Regions from separate parts of the Verrucosispora sp. FIM060022 genome, predicted to be linked through region 2. Evidence: riboswitches for the same ligand, from Rfam matches in the RefSeq annotation. Region 2 holds a riboswitch; each other region holds the start of a gene.
What was found. Region 2 has a riboswitch for S-adenosylmethionine ahead of thrC (threonine synthase). Riboswitches for the same ligand answer to the same signal wherever they lie in the genome.
Positions count from the first base shown of each region.

Region 1: another riboswitch for S-adenosylmethionine. It lies ahead of EG812_RS04850 (ABC transporter substrate-binding protein); the one in region 2 lies ahead of thrC (threonine synthase).
Region 3: another riboswitch for S-adenosylmethionine. It lies ahead of EG812_RS26270 (aminotransferase class V-fold PLP-dependent enzyme); the one in region 2 lies ahead of thrC (threonine synthase).

Region 1 is NZ_RQIV01000001.1:1,106,278-1,108,476, forward strand. Features, by position in the region: gene EG812_RS04845 (amino acid ABC transporter permease) at 1-454, opposite strand, end outside; gene EG812_RS04850 (ABC transporter substrate-binding protein) at 490-1,350, opposite strand; SAM riboswitch class IV at 1,634-1,747, opposite strand; gene EG812_RS04855 (hypothetical protein) at 1,860-2,199, opposite strand, start outside.
Region 2 is NZ_RQIV01000002.1:598,591-600,789, forward strand. Features, by position in the region: gene thrC (threonine synthase) at 34-1,320, opposite strand; SAM riboswitch class I at 1,330-1,465, opposite strand; gene EG812_RS09350 (DoxX family protein) at 1,647-2,096, opposite strand.
Region 3 is NZ_RQIV01000013.1:78,734-80,932, forward strand. Features, by position in the region: gene EG812_RS26260 (ABC transporter permease) at 1-41, opposite strand, end outside; gene EG812_RS26265 (hypothetical protein) at 395-694, opposite strand; SAM riboswitch class IV at 1,074-1,194, shown strand; gene EG812_RS26270 (aminotransferase class V-fold PLP-dependent enzyme) at 1,243-2,199, shown strand, end outside.

The DNA of each region.
Region 1 (2,199 bases), on a different contig from region 2:
GAATGATCACCCGGCGCATCGCCTCGCCCCAGGAGAAGCCGAGCGCGCGGGCCGCCTCCAGCTGGGTGGCCTCCACCGACTGGATGCCGGAGCGGAAGATCTCCCCGATGTACGCCGACGCGATCAGCGACAGCGCCAGGATGCCCAGCGGGTACGGGTTGGGCCCCCACACCTGCATGCCGAGCGGGGCCAGGCCGACCCCGATCAGCAGGATCGTCGCCGCGGCCGGCAGGCCCCGGAAGACGTCGGTGTAGACCCGTGCCGGCCACCTCAGCCAGCGGGTTCGCGAGATGCCCGCGACGGCCAGCACGATGCCAAGCGCCGAGCCGAGCAGGGCGGCGGTGACCGCCAGGATCAGCGTGTTCGGCAACCCGACAGTGATCATTTCGGGTAGCGCCTCGCGCATCGACTCCCAGTCGAAGAACGTCTCCCACAGGGTGCGCAACGGATCCACGGGTCAACCTCCGCCCTGCTAGCTGGTCGTACCGGTCAGGAAGCGGCCGAGGGGGCCGCCGACGGGACGGTCACGGTGCCGCTGCCGGGAGCGAAGTCGGCCGGGATCGCCCGACCCGGGTAGTACTGCTCGTTGAGCCGGGTCCAGGTGCCGTCGGCGATGACCTCGTCGAGGGCCTTGTTCAGCGCCTCGCGCAGCGCGTCGTTGCCCTTGGCGAAGGCGTACGCCGTCGGGGCCGGGCTGAGTTCCTTCGCCGCCACGGTGATCTTGCCGCCGCTGTCGGCGGCGGTCTTCTCACCGATCTCGGCCGGGGAGATCCAGGCGTCCGCGGTGCCCGCCTTGAGCTGGTTGAGCCCGCTGTTGTAGTCGGGCACCCGTACCGGGTCGAGGCCCTTGGTGGTGGCGTAGTCGTCCTGGACGGTGCCCTGCACGACCACCACCCGCTTGCCGGCCAGCTCGTCGAAGCTGCTCAGGGTCGAGCCGGCGGGCACGTTGAGACCGAGGTAGCCGAAGTCGTAGCCGTTGCCGAAGTCGACTGTCTTCTTTCGCGCCTCGGTGATGGTGATCGAGGAACTGCCGATGTCGAACTTGCGGTTGTTGACCTGGGCGAGCAGACCGGAGAAGTCGGTGCCGACGAACTCGACCTTCAGCCCGAGCTTGTCGGCGGCGGCGACCAGCAGATCGTTGTCGAAGCCGGTGAACTTGCCGTCCTTGAGGTACACGTTCGGCGGCGCGTCGGTGAGCGTGCCGGCCCGCAGCACCCCCGGCTGGAGCAGGTTGTACGGGTTGTCGGCCTCGCCGGCCGAGTCAGAGCCGCAGGCGGTAAGCGTGACGGCGGCGAGGACTGCGGCGACGCCGACGGCGGCGGCCCGGGTCAGGGCAGGAACGATTCGCACAGGTGTCTCCTGGATGAACGACGGCGGGCACGGACGTGCCGCACCGACGGTCCGTCGTGCGACGGACCGCTGGGATGAACCGATGGCAGAGGGGGAGTTGATCAGGTCACCCGAGGCCCGCAGGCTCGGCGACCGGCAGCGACGCGGTCAGCTACACGCGGCGCTGCAGACCCGCATCATGTCGACGTGGCGACGTTGGGTCAGATCGAGGCAGGCCGCCACGGGAGCGGATCGACTGCGGTACGACATGGGTCTCCCTCAAGGTCGTGATGACCTGGAAACCAGGCCACGCTTGCACCGGTGGTTGCAACCGGTGCCTGGTCCTCACCCGGGGCACCCCTGCGCGGACGAGGGTTGCCGGCCAGCAAGCCGGGGCTTCACGCTGGCACTCATGACCTGCGGCCGAGGCTAGCAGCAGGGGACGGGTCGGCGTCCACTCGATATGACGGCCCTCACGCCCAGGCCATCGCGGTGGTGCGGCAGGTAGCCGTTCGGTGAGCCGGAGTCCGTCAGGCGGGTTCGACTGCGGCGTCGGGCGTAGCGCCGGTGGCCCGCCGGCGCTCGCGAACCGACAGGCGACGTGCCAGTACCGTGGCGCCGGCCAGCGCGGCGAGCACCATGACGACTTCGACGACCAGCACCTCCGGTGCGGTGCTGTAGTCGGTGGACCAGGCGTACGCCATGGTGATCGGGGTGACGACGATGCCGGCCGCCGGCAGCAGCAGGCTCATCAGCAGGGCGGTTCTCCGGATCTGGGGCAGGTCGCGCAGCCGGAGCCGAACCGCGGTGACCGCCCCGGCCACCACCACGGCGGCCGGCACGCCGTAGTAGACGACTACTGCGACCTGG
Region 2 (2,199 bases):
GCATTTCCGCTGATCATGTGCCCGATGGTCAACTCAGCCGAGCAGGCCGGCATCGCGGGCGGCCCGCAACGACGGCTTGATCCGATGGGTCGGCCCCACCTCACCGGCCACCGCGTCGAGGGTCTTGAGCCCTTCGCCGGTGTTGAACACCACCGTCTCGGCGGTCGGATCCAACCGGCCGGACTCGACCAGCTTGCGCAGCACCGCCACGGTCACGCCACCGGCCGTCTCGGCGAAAACCCCTGTGGTACGCGCCAACAGCCGCACTCCGGCGCGGATCTCGTCGTCGTCGGCGTACTCCATCCAGCCGCCGGTGCGACGTACCGCCTCCAGCGCGTACAGACCGGCGGCCGGGTCGCCGATGTTGAGCGACTTGGCGATGCCGGTCGGCTTGACCGGAGTGATGACGTCGCTGTCGGCGTGCAGGGCGGTGGCGATCGGGTTGCAGCCGGCCGACTGCGCGCCGAACACCTTCCAACCGCCCGCGGGCGCCTCGACCAGCCCGATCTCGACCAGTTCGGTGAATGCCTTGTCAATCTTGGTGAGCAGTTCACCGGAGGCCATCGGGACGACCACCTGGGCAGGAATCCGCCAACCGAGTTGTTCGGCCACCTCGTAGCCGAGCGTCTTGGAACCCTCCGCGTAGTACGGCCGGACATTGACGTTGACGAAGGCGGTGTCCTCGAACTCGTCGGTCTCCACCAGTTCACCGCAGAGCCGGTTCACGTCGTCGTAGGAGCCGTCGATGGCGACCAGTTCGCCGCCGTAGACGGCGGTGGTCACCACCTTGCCCTGTTCCAGGTCGCTGGGGATGAAGACCACCGAGGGGACGCCGACCCGGGCCGCGTGCGCGGCGACCGAGTTGGCCAGGTTGCCGGTGGAGGCGCAGGCGAACCGGGAGAAGCCGAGCGCCCGGGCGGCGGTCAGCGCCACCGACACCACGCGGTCCTTGAACGAGTGGGTGGGGTTGGCGCTGTCGTCCTTGACCCACAGCGGGGCGGTGATGCCCAACTCGGCGGCGAGCCGGTCGGCGGCGACAAGTGGGGTGAACCCCGGTTCCAGGGTGACCCGGGTGGTCGGGTCCTGACCGGCGGGCAGCAGGGCGGCGTACCGCCAGATGTTGCGCGGCCCGGCCTCGATCTGCTCCCGGGTGACGGCGGCGAGGGCAGCCGGGTCGTAGTCGACCTCCAGCGGGCCGAAACACTCGTAACAGGCGTGCTGGGCGGCGAGGGGGTAGCGGGCCGAACAGGCGCGACAGACCAGAGCGCGGGCCGGGCTGGTGGCGGTGTTGATGCCGGAGGGGGCGAGCGTCGACGTCATGTCGAAGTCCTCTCATCTTTCCCCGCATCGCACTCTGCGGCGGGGACGGAATTGGCACCTGCCCCGCCGGACGCTCAACGATGAGCGCGCGAGGTGGTTGCCGGGGCGTCGTCGGGCCGTATCCCTCAGCCCCTCTGGATGAGGTATGCAGTTGTGCTGCCGATTCTAGGCAGTAGTGCCGGGGCCGTCGCCTGACTGTCCCAGCTTGTGAGCGAGATCGCGGATTGCTCCGCAGGTCACACCCATTCCTGGATCGAGTGGCATCAGCGCCGCCGGATGACCACTCGATCCAGGTCCGAGCATGATCGCGACTCTCGCACGGAGGGTCAGGCCGGCACGGAGCTGCGTGCTTCTGCGTCGAGGGCGAGTTCCCGCCCGCCGCGCTGACCGAGCAGGTTGTCCAGCGCCCAGCTTCCCGGACCGAGGATCGCGATCAGCAGGAACGACCAGCAGAACATCACGGACAGCTCGCCGTGGTTGCGCAGCGGCAGCAGCGCCTCGGGCTGGTGGACCACGAAGTACGCGTACGCCATCGAGCCCGATGCCAGCAGCGCCGCGGGTCGGGTGAAGAGGCCGACCAGCACCAGCGCACCACAGAGCGCCTGGATCAGTGCGGCCCACCAGCCCGGCCACTGGCCGAGCGGCACAGGTTCACCGGTGCCCCGGTTACCGCCGAAGACGCCGAACAACGAGGCCAGGCCGTGACAGAGAAAGAGCAGGCCGACAACCATGCGGAACAGGGACAGTGCCGGCCCGCCGAACCGGTCGATACGCATTCGGATACCTCCGTAGTAGATCCGATGGGGGATCCAGAATGCGAGATGTATAGATTGTTGTCGATGCAATCTCTGACTGTGGGAACGCTCCCAAGCCATGCTA
Region 3 (2,199 bases), on a different contig from region 2:
GAGGTTTCCGCGGTGGGTGACGCGGAGACTGTGGTGGTCACCCACTTTTCCTATAGTGAAAGTAGGTAATGGGCAAGTGGAGATCACAGGGCGGGACGGCCGGCTACGTACCCACGCTGTTTCGTAGTCATGGAGCACGTCGGCCTTTGGCTGTCCCGCCCAGCTGTTGTCGATGCCGAGGAGCGTGTCAGGGCGGGTGGCGAAGACCCCCTGAGCGTGGTGGCCGCCCGGTCGGCGAGAGAGGCGCTCGTTCTCCGGCGCGTGTAGCCCGTGTGGGGACTCCTGGCCGCGCTCCTCCGACTCGAGCATCCGAGCGACGTCGTCCAGGGCGAAGCCGAGGCTGGTGAAGGCGGCTGATGTGCAGCGCGAGAATGAGATGACGGGCGATTATCGGTCAGGGAAATGCCGAAACCTGGTTGGTGAAGGTTGTGGCGACAACCAACGACCCGCCGGCCGTCGAGGTCGCGGCCGGCGTCACGATAGACGCAAGAACGTGCCACCTGTTCGGAAGCCCAGCGACCAGGATGCCGATCATCGCGCCAACGAACACGGGCACCAGAATGAAGATGACCAGATGTTCCGCCACGTCGACAACAAGGAATGCTGCCGCCGAAGAAGGGGCGTCCGGCTCGTCTCGGATGACGAAGTAGGACAGTGCGCCGAGCCGCCTGCGTTCCTGCCAGTGGCTTTCCATTGCTACCGCAAAGTGCGGCACACACCGTGCTGCGCAGGCATAACCTGGCACCGCGGGCCGCTCGACTGGCGTACGCGATCCTCGACGGCACGCTGGTCCCGATCGACCGGGGCGCCGAACGCCCGCTATCCACGATGAAACTGGCATTGTCGTCGTGACCGCCTGGACCGACACGGCGATAACAAGCATCCATGTGATGTCAGTGGGAACAAGGGACACTCGACTATGGTCACGTTCGATGTGCCCGCCAGGCAGATGTGCACGCCGGAGTGCTTATCACTGCCGTGCGGCGCGCGGCAGCTATCTGTACCTGCACCGGGTCGGATAGTGCGCGAAGCGTACTGGCGGCAAGGCCGGTCCGTATGGCAATATCGGCGGCGGTCATGAGTGTCAGCGTCAAGGCCCCGGCCTGCTGGCCGGCAACCCTCGTGCGTCCGCGGTGGGGTGCCTCCGGGTGAGGACCAGGCCGCCGGCGTCCGCCGGAGAGGCAAGCGCGGACCCGTGCGGGTCCACCGTCATGAAGGACCAGTGTGCCCACGATCGCTCCTGTGGTGCTCGGCGCGGATCTGCCTGTCCGTCTCTCCGACGGCACCACCGTCACGTACGCCAACCTCGACTACGCCGCTACCGCACCGTGCCTCGCTGCCGCCGCCGATGCGGTCAATGAACTCCTGCCCTCGTACGCCAGTGTGCATCGGGGTGCCGGCGCGGCGTCACGTCGCTGCACACTGGCGTACGAGCAGTCCCGCCAGACCGTGGCGGATTTCCTCGACATCCGGCCCGACGACCACGTGATCTTCACCCGGAACACCACCGACGCGATGAACCTGCTCGCCCGGGCACTGCCATCCCACACCACCGTGGTGACCTGGGCGGGCGAGCACCATGCGAACCTCTTGCCCTGGCCGCGGGTGCACTGCCTGCCGGTGCCCGCGGACCTGCCGGCGGTGGTGTCCGGGCTCACCCGCGCACTGGCTGACCTGCGCAGCGCCGGCCCCGTGCTGGTGGCGGTCACCGGCGCGTCCAACGTCACCGGAGAGGTCTGGCCGATAGCCGAACTCGCCGAGATCGCGCACCGGCACGGCGCGCGGATCGCCGTCGACGCCGCCCAGTTGGCCCCGCACCGTCCGGTCTCCATGACCGACGCCGGCATCGACTACCTGGCGCTGTCCGGGCACAAGCTGTACGCGCCGTTCGGCGCAGGAGTGTTGGCCGGCCGGGCCGACTGGCTCGACGCCGCCGCCCCGTATCTCGCCGGCGGCGGGGCCACCAGGCACGTCGGTGACGAGGCGGCCGAGGTGCAGTGGCATGTTGGTCCCGCTCGGCATGAGGCCGGCACACCGAATTTGCTGGGCGCGGTCGCGCTCGCCGCCGCCTGCGCCACGCTCGCCGCCTCGCCGGCCGTGCTGGCGCACGAACAGGATCTGCTGAAGCGGTTGCGCGACGGGCTCGCGGCCTTGCCCGGGGTGGCAGAGCTGCGGACGTTCGACGTCGGTCACGACCGG